Regions from separate parts of the Bacillus sp. 1NLA3E genome, predicted to be linked through region 4. Evidence: predicted binding sites of a transcription regulator. Region 4 holds the regulator's gene; each other region holds the start of a gene.
The links. Region 4 encodes Rex, which represses fermentation and respiration genes when NADH is low (regulators of the CRP and FNR family bind a similar motif). Its sites were predicted from a motif close to TTGTGAAATATTTCACAA; they were not measured.
Positions count from the first base shown of each region.

Region 1: B1NLA3E_RS22345 (TorD/DmsD family molecular chaperone) is a predicted target of Rex. The motif match lies at 1,948-1,965, and genes of this name have one in related genera.
Region 2: B1NLA3E_RS05070 (TIGR04053 family radical SAM/SPASM domain-containing protein) is a predicted target of Rex. The motif match lies at 1,682-1,699, and genes of this name have one in related genera.
Region 3: B1NLA3E_RS02170 (formate/nitrite transporter family protein) is a predicted target of Rex. The motif match lies at 1,417-1,434, and genes of this name have one in related genera.

Region 1 is NC_021171.1:4,656,953-4,660,152, reverse strand. It holds gene B1NLA3E_RS22350 (DMSO/selenate family reductase complex A subunit) at 1-1,267, opposite strand, end outside; gene B1NLA3E_RS22345 (TorD/DmsD family molecular chaperone) at 1,257-1,919, opposite strand; gene prfA (peptide chain release factor 1) at 2,555-3,200, shown strand, end outside.
Region 2 is NC_021171.1:1,030,835-1,034,034, reverse strand. It holds gene B1NLA3E_RS05075 (Crp/Fnr family transcriptional regulator) at 1-390, shown strand, start outside; gene B1NLA3E_RS05070 (TIGR04053 family radical SAM/SPASM domain-containing protein) at 478-1,611, opposite strand; gene B1NLA3E_RS05065 (ABC transporter permease) at 1,751-2,878, opposite strand; gene B1NLA3E_RS05060 (ABC transporter permease) at 2,871-3,200, opposite strand, start outside.
Region 3 is NC_021171.1:413,107-416,306, reverse strand. It holds gene B1NLA3E_RS02180 (DUF3147 family protein) at 1-158, opposite strand, end outside; gene B1NLA3E_RS02175 (DUF3147 family protein) at 171-536, opposite strand; gene B1NLA3E_RS02170 (formate/nitrite transporter family protein) at 536-1,366, opposite strand; gene B1NLA3E_RS02165 (DMT family transporter) at 1,678-2,622, shown strand; gene B1NLA3E_RS02160 (hypothetical protein) at 2,722-3,200, opposite strand, start outside.
Region 4 is NC_021171.1:226,634-229,833, forward strand. It holds gene B1NLA3E_RS01230 (ABC-F family ATP-binding cassette domain-containing protein) at 1-222, opposite strand, end outside; gene moaC (cyclic pyranopterin monophosphate synthase MoaC) at 367-861, shown strand; gene B1NLA3E_RS01240 (redox-sensing transcriptional repressor Rex) at 887-1,540, shown strand; gene B1NLA3E_RS01245 (PucR family transcriptional regulator) at 2,178-3,200, shown strand, end outside.

The sequences.
Region 1 (3,200 bases), 390 kb from region 4:
GGTAGACGATATTTGCACGGTTCCAATAACCGGTACCTGCGGCCCAACCACCAAGCTTTCCTACATTACCAGTTAAACAAGCAAGCTGCGCCCCGCCTCGCATAATTTGTTCTCCATAAGCGTGCCGTTGTGGCCCCCAGCCTTGAATAAGAGCAGCAGGTTTAGTTGTGGCATACTCGCGAGCTATTTGGCGGATTTTATCGGCAGGAACACGACAGATTTTTTCAGCCCATTCAGGCGTTTTTGGTATTCCATCTTTTTCACCAAGTAAATAACTCTTTAACGATTCTTTCTTTTCGACTCCATCTGGCATATGTTCGCCATCAAAGCCCACGCAATATTTATCTAAGAAAGCTTGATCATGTAATTTTTCGGTTACGATAACATAGCCCATCGCATCCATCAAAGCATTATCGGTTGTCGGTAAAATTGGAATCCACTCATCAGCATATGTGATAGCGGTATCTGTATAACGAGGGTCGATTACAACAATCTTTGCCCCATTTTTCTTTGCCTGCAGTAAATACTCACGGTAAGGTGTTGAATAAACCATTTCCCCAGGGTTTTGTCCCCAAAGAATAATATATTTTGAATGAAGGAGAGTATCGAAGCTACTTCCTGAATTATTGTCCCCATATGTATAAGGGGTGGCAACGTTACCTGCTCCAGAACTGTAATCATTTCGATAGTTTAAGTAGCCCCCTGTAAGTGACAACAGTTTGCGAACAGAGGTACTTCCCCCGTGTAGTCCCCAGCATTGACCAGTAGCATAAATATCAAATCTTGACTCTGGACCATACTTATCACCAATTCTTTTCATTTCAGAGGCAATCGTATTTACTGCTTCTTTCCATGATATGCGTTCAAACTTTCCTTCACCGCGCTTGCCAACACGTTTCATCGGATATTTCAAGCGATCTGGATGATAGAGCATTGAACGATAGCTTCTTCCTCTAACACACGCACGCAATGGGGGAGCGGAGAGATCATCAGCCTTAGATGTATCAGTGCTGACACGGACAACCACGCCATCTTTAACATGGGCCTTAATAATGCAACGGCCCCCACAGTTATTAACATTACATGTTGAAACGATTACCTCGGTGTCGTCCTCTTTGACCGTAGTTGTTTCTTTACGGTCAATCAAAAGTTTTGTCCCGATGCCACCAGCAATAACTGGTACGGCCACGGCCCCAGACCATTTTAAAAATGTCCGACGTTTCATATTTTTTGAAATAAGCTTGGAAAACTGGTTTTTATCTGACATCTGCCAATGCCTCCTTCATTTCTGTTAAAGATTCTGACTCAGACTCAATAAAATCCTGGAGCAGTAATGCAGCTCCTTTATATAAAAAGCTATCTGTGTTTTTGATAATCTTCCCGCAAAATGCGGGTACCCATTGGATCAGGTGCAGATCTAAAAAGTTTATCTGGTAGTCAAATAGCTCTGCCAGTTTCACAGAATCGCTTTCATTTAAACATAGGTCATTTAAAAAAATAATAAAGTCTAATTCAATCACAAGATGGTCATCAGGCTCATTGTTTTCACCGTGAAATTGAAGTCCAAAGTGGTGATATTGTTCGCGAACCTGATAAGTGGTTTTATCAAAAAGCAGGCGTTCCTTGCTGGTATATACTGATTCCCAAGGAGGGGCGACGATGGGTCCAGGCCCAACAAATAATCTATTAAATTCGTCTTTTTCAAGTTGCAGTTGATTTTCGGTTACCTGTTCAAAAAACTGGTGCAGATACTGACCAGCTTGATCCAGGGCTTGAAGTTCTTGCAAATTACCGTCTTTTTTAAGTTGCGAAATGGTTTCTGGAGTGAACGGTTCGAAAAATAATAATTGTAAAAACCGGTAAAAATTCTGTCTCGCTTTTAAGTAATCATGAAGCGGGGCAACATCTACAGTCTGCATAAGTCAGCTCCCATTCTGAATATATATGTTGTGAAGTATTTCACAATATATATGGTCATGCAAATGCCCACCGTACAAAAGGGTGGGTGTGGAATAAGTCACATCGGTTTACTTCATATATGAATATAATAAAGAATTTATCTACCATCGATTGTATCGTATTCATGTTTTATCGTACTTAGGTATAAGGATATTTCACATATTATTCAAAATGTAAAGACAAAATATGGACGATTTTATTCTTTTAAGATAATTTTAATAAGTTCGTGGAGGTTGGAATGGCCTAATAATTTTAATCAGAATCCGTCCAAAATGCGGCACTATTTTTTAAAAGGGATAATAGACTTTGACTAAGGGCAATCACTATACTATAATTAGAATGTTATGGGTCGAAAAGCGGAAGCGCCCGGTTAACGACGTATGGACTGGAGCGCACCGACTGAGATAAAGGAAACACGAAGAGCGCTAGCGATTCGATGTTGACTTATCGTAGGGAGGTGGGTGAAGTCCACTAGTCGTTGGGCGCTGGAGCTAGACAGTAATCTAAATTTAAAGTTTATACTTTCTTAATTTTGGAAAAAGGCAGAGCGCCGTTATATAAATATTTAATTGAAATGGATAAGAGGTGAATGGCTATGTTTGATCGTCTTCAAACTGTCGAAGATCGTTATGAAAGGCTGAATGAGCTGCTGAGCGATCCCGATATTGTAAATGATCCGAAAAAATTGCGGGATTTTTCAAAAGAGCAATCAGATATGCAGGATACTGTGCAAACATATCGTCAGTATAAAGAAATAAAAGAACAGATTCAGGATGCAAAGGCCATGCTCGACGAAAAGCTAGATGCTGACATGCGCGAAATGGTAAAAGAAGAATTGAATGAGCTTGAAGGGCAATTAACTACTCTCGAAATTCAGCTTAAACAGCTCCTTATTCCAAAGGATCCGAATGATGACAAAAACGTCATTTTTGAAATTCGTGGAGCAGCAGGCGGAGATGAAGCGGCATTATTTGCTGGGACACTTTACCGGATGTATAGTCGCTATGCTGACTTACAAGGCTGGAAAACAGAAGTGGTCGAAGCAAACCCAACCGGTCTAGGCGGATTTAAAGAGATTATTTTTATGATTAATGGTAAAGGTGCCTACTCCAAATTGAAATTTGAAAATGGTGCCCACCGTGTTCAGCGTGTTCCGGAAACGGAATCTGGCGGACGCATTCATACTTCTACTGCCACAGTTGGTTGTTTACCAGAAATAGAAGAAGTAGATGTTGATATCT
Region 2 (3,200 bases), 800 kb from region 4:
GTACTCGAAAAAGAAATTTTTCAAAACAGTGCCCTTGCATTTGAATTTATGAAATGGATGAGTGACCATTTTCGTAAAACCCAAACTAAATTTCGTGACCTTGTGTTGAACGGTAAAAAAGGGGCACTATATTCTACCCTCATCAGAATGACCAATAGTTATGGAATAGAAAAACAAGATGGAATCCTTATTGATTTACCATTAACAAATCAAGAGCTTGCTAATTTTTGCGGAACATCCCGGGAAAGTACAAATAGAATCTTAAATGATTTGAAGCGACATGACATTATCTCTGTAAAAAAAGGGAAAATCTTAGTTCAAGACCTTCAGTATTTGAAGAAAGAAATCGGCTGTGAAAACTGTTCGGCTGTTTACTGTAGTATAGAATAAGAAAAGCACAAGGCACCTTGCGCTATACAATAAATCGCAATTTAATCTTATATAGTTGAAAGAGGTTGGGCTAAGCCCAGCCTCTTTTTATTTTTCTAATACTTCTTCCTTTTTACGCATTGCCTTCGGGATATAAACACAGAATGGTTCACTCTCTAAATAGTCGCCAGTCATCGCATAGGCCCGTGAACGTGAGCCACCACAAACGTGTCGGAATTCACACTGACCACATTTTCCTTTATATTGGTCTGGGTCCCTTAAAGCTTTCATGACTGGAGAATCACGATAGATTTCGGCTAATGGCTGCTCACGAACATTCCCAACTTTAATTGGTAATAAACCACTTGGGTAAACATCTCCAATATGAGAGATAAACATAAAGCCGTTCCCATCATTCACTCCTTTTGGTGCTCTACCTAAACCATCAATAGATCCAGTTAAACCTTGCTGTGTTAATGCATCTAAATATTCGATTTCTTGTGGTTTTTCTTTTGCTTCTTTCATTTTCTGCTGGATCACAACACGGCGATAATGTTGCGCTGCCGTTGTTTTTATATCAAAAGGTACTCGTTTACTTAATTGATATAACCATTGGAATACTTTTTCGTGTTGAACAGGAGAAATCATATCGCTCGTTTGTCCTCTTCCAGTTGGAACAAGGAAAAATACACTCCATAGCACGCACTCAAGGCTTTCCACGACTTTCGCCATTTCTTCCAAATGATCAATATTATATCGTGAAATAACCGTATTGATTTGTACTGGAATTTCTAATTCATGCAAATATTTAATTCGTTCAATCGTTAAATCATATGATCCTGCTGTTCCTCGGAAATGGTCATGGATTTCTGCAGTCGGTCCGTCCAAGCTGAATGCCCAACGAGCAAGACCAACTTCCTTGGCCTTTTCAATTGCTTCCTTTGTGACGTTAGGGGTAGCACTTGGAGTCATTGAAACACGAACACCTTTTTTAACTGCATAGTCTGCAATGTCAAAAACATCTTCTCTCTCCAAGGGATCTCCACCCGTAAATACTAGCATTGGATTATTCATTTCTTTTATTTGGTCAATCAAAGCTTTGCCCTCTTCAAAGGATAACTCCCGTGGATCTCGTCTATATTGTGCTTCTGCACGACAATGTAAACATTTTAATTGGCACGCTCTAGTTAATTCCCATATAACAATAAAAGGATCACGATTAAAATCACGATTAAATCCCATAATTTAGCGCCTCCTAATTTCCAATTCAATCAACTCGCAAATGTATTATATGTCACTTTGAAACTAACAAAAGTGAACTACCTCACATAAATTGATGAAATCCAAGAGACGCTTTATTTTATGGCTAAAATGTGACGGATTATTCGTATTTAACTAGTCGCAATCCTATTAAAAAGAAGAACGCGGTAAAACTTAATAGGGCTAAGGAATCCTTTATTAACGTTTCTGTATGCAAACTCCCACTAATAATTTCTTTAAAGCCCGACATCGCCCAGCTCTGTGGAACTCCTAATGAAATTTTCCGCATAAGCTCCGGCACAATATCAAGTGGCCAATATAAGCCTCCAAGCATACACGTGCTAACAATTAACACAGCGCCAATTGCAGCCGCCTGTTGTTTTGTCTTGACTAGCCCTGCAATCATTAAACCAAAACCAACCACACATAAAATTACGAGGGAAGCGAACGGAATCATATAAGATAAATCTCCCCATGTTGAGTCAAACAAAAGGCTCATCGCTACCATCAGCGTGGCAAACTGAACCCAACCCATCAAAAAATATGAGACTAAATATCCCAGGATGATTTGAAGTTTACTTGCTGGGGTAGTCAAAAGCCTCGACCATGTTCCCCCTTTTCGCTCGTCTAATATGGTTGAAGAAGCCCCTGACAGTCCAAACATCATAAACATAATCGCAAAGCCAACAAACATTAAATTTACCGATTGTTTCAATTCATCATTTTTTTGGACGATTTCCTGGTCGATTTTCACACCTTTACTGCCCGCGACAGCTTTAAGTAAAACTGGGACAGCCTTCTCATCCATCCCTTTTACAGCTTGATAAGAGTTGTTCACCATCCGTGCTGTTCCTTCCAAATGCGGAACCAATCCAAGGTAAGCTTCCGATTTTCTTTGAACGATGGTATCCAACACAGGTTTATTCTCAGTTAATCTTTTTCCAATATCGTCTGGAATGATAATTGCCGCAACAGCATCCTGATTGAGGACATTCTGCTTCGCCTGTTTTTCCGAAACCTTCTTCCATTGATAGTTGTCATTCTTTTCTAACAGGTTTACCACTTGAGAATTTACCTCGCCTTTATTTGTAACAATGTTGACAAGGGGTTTAGTTGTTTCTGAATTTGTCGCCATTCCTCCAAAAATAATGCCAAATACGATTGGTAAAACGAACATAAGCACAATGGAAGATGGGGTCTTAAAGAACTCTTTTAAATGGATCGAAGCAATCGCAAAAATACTACGCATAACTACCTCTCCTTTCGGTTGAAAGGCGTATCAAACCAATAGCAAAAAAGATGAAACCAAGACCAAATGATAAAGCTATAGAAGGAAGAACTTCCAAGAACGAGGACCCCGACATCAGATCCAAATAAGTTTGTAATGCCAGACCATTTGGTAGAATCTTCGTCACCGTTGCCACCCAATCTGGGAAAACATATATTGGGACCATACTTCCCCCTAGTGCTGCCATTATTTGAGTACCTAGACTTCCGGCAACATTGAAGGCCTTTTCTTTCTTGATGAAGGAACCAACTAATACTCCTAGTCCGCAAGCACTTATCACGAA
Region 3 (3,200 bases), 190 kb from region 4:
GCAATCCCGACCATTAATACTGCGGTAAGCATTACAGCTGGAAACGCGGCAAAAATTCCCGCTAATATCTTCCATGGTGAAAATACCGTGACTAGATAGCTGAACATGACGGCAGTCCCGCCAAGTAAAAATCGAATTAACAAATCATGTTTATTCATGATTCCCACCTTTTAAAAAGTATGTGATGTGAGGAATACGACCACAATCGATACGGCAAACCAGCATAAAACGGTTTGAACAAGCCCAAGCTTCCACCCTTGTCTCGGTAATATATAACCAGCAACAATCGCCACTAGAATATTAATCCCCATGCCAATCATTGCCCCTTTGGACAGAAGAATAGAATGACTAATCAACTCTTCTCCATTAAAATCCAAGCGATTCGTTAGTAATGCAGCCAGATAAACAGCTGGAAATGCAGCAAAGATTCCGCCTGCCTTTTCTCCAAGCTTCCTTGCCACAAGGGTGGCGACAACGACGGCGGTTCCACCTAGAAGGAACCTGATCAATAGGGCAGTGAGCGATACCCCAGTCATTACATTCCGCCTCTCTTTATGGCAGAAACATTTGATTTTTGTACTTGAGGCTCAATTTTCACAAGGCTTTTCTTATATGCTTGATAATAAGCTAGGGCAACAAAGACTGATCCCCCAACTGCATTTCCTAAAAAGACAGGAACGAAGTTATGAAGATATTCAATCCAAGTGAAGTGACCTGCAAAAATAGCCGCCGGAATGACAAACATATTTGCCACAACGTGTTGAAATCCAATTGCCACAAAAGTCATCGTCGGGAACCAAATTCCAAGAATTTTTCCCGTCATATCCTCTGAACCGTAGGATAACCAAACTGCAGCAGCAACCAGCCAATTGCAGCCAATTCCTGAGAAGAAAGCTTGTGCAAAAGTAACATCTAACTTATGTTCTGCGATACTTACCGTTTTTTCTAAAAAAGGAGCAGTTTCGGTGAGTCCAACAATATGACCAAAAACATAAGCTACAAAAATAGCTCCAATAAAATTACTAACCGTGATTAAAAACCAATTATAGATCAGCTGTTTTGTAGTTATTTTCCCTGCCAGCCTGGCTAATGGTACAGCCATCATATTTCCGGTTAATAGTTCTCCGCCTGCAATTAAAGTTAAAATAAGTCCGATTGGAAAAAGAGATGCTCCTAAAATAGAGCCAATCCCGGCAAAATCTCCTGTTAATGTAGCGGTAACACGAATAAAAAGCAGGTATCCTAATGAGATAAATGCGCCTGCCTGGAACCCCAATATTACAGTTTTCAACAATGGATATTTTGTTTTTTTCGTCCCATTCTCAACCGTAATGCTGGCAATTTGTTCCGGCTTGTAAAACGACATGTTGATCAGTTCCTTTCAAAGACCAGAAATAATATTTTAAATATAATTTTTTGTGAAGTACGTAACAGATATATTTACCCTTCATTATTTTAACTCATTTTATTTAAGCTTCCTGTGAACTTTTTGCTAATGTTTATGTAACGCTTACATTTCCATTTATACCACTTCGATGAAATTGATATCCTTGCTTTGCTGTTAGGAATGGATTGCCAGGTAATCTATTTCCAAAAATTTTCCCACCATATTAAATACTTTTATATTACAATGATTATTATCATGTAAAAAATCTCGAACTAACTGAATTGAAAGAAGTGAAAGTATTGGTAACACGAAATAAGAAATTGATTTACTTAACCTTAATTTTGGTTATGGCAGCTTGGGGATTAAATGTCATCGCTACAAAATTAATTGTAACAACCTTTATGCCAGTGACTGTGACAGCTTTTCGTATCTTTACTGCTGGAGTTTGTGTGTTTATCATTCTTGCCTTAATGAAAAAAGTACGACTTCCGTCAAAAAGGGAATTTAAATTTATCATCATCGGGGCCATTTTTAATGTTGTTGGCCATCATTACTTTTTATCGATTGGACTTAAAACCACGACTGCCTCGAATGGTGGACTTATTCTAGGATTGGGACCTTTATTAACAACTATTCTAGCAATTATCTTTTTAGGAAGCTCGATTACGATGGCTCGAATTGTTGGCGTAATACTTGGGTTCACAGGAGTAGCCTTAGTGGTTTTGAAAAATGGAAGTATCGGTTCGGTGTCAATCGGGGATCTTTATGTATTTCTGGCAATTCTTTCACAGGCAATCAGCTTTATTTTTATCAGTAAGATATCCAGATCCTTAGATCCAAGGCTTATGACAGGTTATATGCTTTTAATTGGTTCTGGGGTTTTATTTCTGATTAGCTTAGTGGAGGAGCCAAACGGTCTTAACAGTTTAGCGGAAGGGTCATTTAACATCTGGATGGTATTTTTTGCTTCTGCTTTTATTGCAACCGCACTAGGTCATATGGTCTACAACTTTGCAATAGGCCAAATTGGGGCTGCTGAAGCATCCGTTTTTATTAATTTAAATCCATTCTTTGCCCTCATCAGTGCAGTCATCTTCTTAAATGAACAAATTGTTGCTACCCAGATTATTGGCTTCCTATTAATTATAGCAGGCGTTCTGATTGGCTCAGACATCTGGAAAGTAATCATCAAAAACTCACGACAAAGAAAAAACAAACAAAGAATAAGTGCCTGACCCCCACTACGTTTATGCGGTAACGCACCGGGGGTCAGGCACCATATGTCGCGATAATACGCTAATGTACTAAACAACCAAGGCTAAGCCTCAGGTATTTTATTTAATGCTAGTTAGTATTTTAAAGCTTTCTTCAAAGCGATTAAGAAGGTTTTTTTGGCTGTCACGAGCTAGTTTAGCATATTCATTCGTAACCTTTTGCCATCCGCCTCTTCTTTCACGTGAATATTGGATGAATGATTCACTGTTTTCTTCGATTCCTTTTTCAAAACGATCTAATAGATCAAAAGTAGATTTAATTGGTGTTAATGCGATTTTTTCAAAGCGAGTTGACACGTCGTTTAATTGGTCTGTCAGCTCAGAAAAGTTTAATTCATCTTTCACGCCATTCTTACTTGCAAAATTGCTAACCCCTTTAACAATCTCGCTGTTTGTTTCTTTTGATTCACGATATATACTGCTTAATGATTTTCTGAACTCTTGATTTAATTTAATCACTTCTTTAAGAGATTTCAGATAAGCATCTTCACGATCTTCGCTAAATTGGTTTGATCTCTCTAAACTTTCTTCATATTGAT
Region 4 (3,200 bases):
ATTTTGTGCTAAATACCCAATCGTAACTTCCTTTGGTTTCATGATTTCTCCAGAATCAAAGGACATCTGCCCAGCAATGATTTTTAGCAGAGTAGATTTTCCAGCACCGTTACGGCCGACTAAGGCAATTCTATCTCGAGTTTGTACTTCTAGTTTAATATTAGATAAAATAAGATCTGCACCATAATATTTATTTAATTGGTTTACTTGTAATAATATCATTGTTTTTCACCTCTATTGCGATAGAGTAAGTTTATCGTATTCCTATCATATCAGCAATAACTCCAATCTTGTGAAGGAAAATACAAGTTGATACATACATGTTTGGAAAAATAGTGTATGATTTTGTTAGAAAGGTGTGTACATATGGGAGAATTTACGCATTTTAATGAAGAAGGCCGTGCTAAAATGGTCGATGTTAGCAGTAAACCTGAAACAATTAGAACAGCTCTCGCTTATTCAAGTATTACTGTTAGCTGTGATATTTATGAAAAAATAACCAATAATGAAATGAAAAAAGGGGATGTCCTAGCAGTTGCACAAGTTGCAGCAGTAATGGCATGTAAAAAAACTTGGGATATTATTCCAATGTGTCACCCGATTCCCTTAAATGGTGTAGATATTTCTTTTTCATGGGGAAAAGAAAATAATGACTATATTTTGCACATTTCAGCAAAGGTTAAAACAAAAGGAAATACAGGTGTGGAAATGGAAGCGTTAACAGCAGCCTCGGTTTGTGCTTTAACGGTTTACGATATGTGTAAGGCAGTCGATAAAGGTATGGTAATTGGAAAAACGTTTTTAGTTGAAAAAACAGGTGGGAAAAGCGGAGATTTTCATAGAGAAAACCGTGTGAAATAATTTTATATTGGAGAGGAGAGTTGTTATGGCAAATGAGGGTTCATCCAAAATACCACAGGCCACTGCAAAAAGATTACCACTGTATTATCGTTTCTTAAAAAATTTACATACATCCGGAAAACAGCGCGTTTCATCTGCAGAACTAAGCGAGGCAGTCAAAGTAGATTCTGCGACGATACGCAGAGACTTCTCTTATTTTGGTGCGTTAGGGAAAAAGGGCTACGGTTACAATGTGAATTACCTGTTAACTTTTTTTCGGAAAACGCTTGATCAGGATGAATTGACAAAAGTAGCTTTAATTGGTGTAGGTAATCTAGGCACAGCTTTATTAAATTATAATTTTTTAAAAAATAATAATACGAAGATCGCCATTGCATTTGATGTAGACCCAGCAAAGGTTGGAACAAGTATTCTTGATGTTCCTGTTGCTCATATGGATGATTTAGAGAAAAAAATCAAAGAAGAGAATATTCATGTGGCGATTCTGACGATTCCAGCTCCAGTAGCGCAAGCGACAACTGATCGGTTAACCAGTGGTCCTATTAAAGGAATTCTAAATTTTACGCCAGCACGATTGAATGTTCCTTCGGACATTCGTGTTCATCATATTGATTTGGCCGTAGAATTACAATCACTTGTGTATTTCTTAAAGCACTATCCAAAGGTAGAAGAGGAATAAGGAAAAAATGTACCCATAGAGGGCCGTTGATAAACTAATATGATTTTCAAACCTGTGTAGAATTTATTCTATACAGGTTTTTTATATGGGGAATTTCCAATTTTCCCTTGCATACGAATTCACTATAAAACTTTTGCATTTTGTCATGATATATTCTTTTATTCTTTGTGTTATTTCAATGGGACAATTATACAATGGTATTTGATTAAGTTTTTTCAACACATTTGACCTATTTATTTAAATAATAGGCCCTACCCAAAAAATAACTGTGGATAACTTCCTTTGTTATTTTTATTTATAGATGTGCCGAGGGGATTGGCATGGGTGTCTGTTAAACGATGTTTGTTGATTGTAAGGGAATTTGCGATATTCCAGCGGAAAAAGAAGGGGATGACCCCACGCGAGGCTCGAACGAGGGGGCTTGGCAGTTCGTCCGCGGAAAGGGAGGAGATTCCCTCTTTTTTTGTGTTAACAGCTCTTTTATTTGGAGGTGACCGATATGACAACCAATATGCGCAGAGTTTCATGTGAGCTTGATGAATTCGAACCCCAACTATATATTAATAACAGGAAAAATGAAAAGGTAACTACAGTCATTTTAATAGAGGAAATCCCGTCAGAATTCAAGGATGACATTTTGTATATCTGCAAAGATTTCATACTCCAAGACCCAGCGCAGTTTTGTTCATCTATTAATTTAGTGTGTCTATGTGACCTTGAAATTCCAACTGAGTTGACTTCTTGTGATATGCTCAATCTTATTTTAATTAAGAAGCCGGTCAGCGTTAATACGTTATATGCGCGGATACAAAACATTATCCTCACATCTAGTGATGAAGGTTATATTCCTCAAAAGCTTTTAGACGCTGCATGTTCCGGAAATCTGCAAACCATTGCGGACACAGCTTGTTCCTTACTTGGAAACCCTATTATAATATATGATTTAGGTTTTCAAATTCTTGCTTTTTCTCAAAACTTAAGACCTGAGAATGAGATTTATAAAATGGCCGGACAGGATGAGCAGATGATTCAACAAACAATGGCAGCTTTTTTTCAGGTAAAAGCGTTAGATACGATGCGAGAGAAAGGTTCTTCCTATTTTTGGAAGTGCTACGGCCATGACAAACCTTTGCCGGAAGATACCATACTGATACATGCGCCCATTATGTTGGATAAAGTTATCATTGGATATGCAGTGGTAATGAAAGGATATGTTGATTGGGATGAAAGCGACCTTATTCTGACTGATAAAATATGCAAGATTATCTCCCTTGAAATGAAAAACAACTACTTTAATAAAAATATCAAGGGTATGCTACATGAGCATTTTCTTAGGGATATGCTGGAAAATTCAATTGAAAAAAGAGAATTTATCGAAGCACGAATCAGCACCTTGAATTTGAAATTGAATAAAAATATTTATATGGCTGTGATTCAATCAGTAAATCCAACTCATTTAAACTCGCAATTACATCCAATATTAAAGGAACTAGGAAAGATTTTTAAAAACAGTATTTTTGCCGTATACACAGATCATATTGTATTGATCCATCATAATAATGAAAATCAGGAATTGACGGGTCAGGAGCAGGAGAGGCTCAACACTTATCTTAACGCTTGTGATATGGCTGCTGGTTTTAGTATGTGCTTTCACGATCCC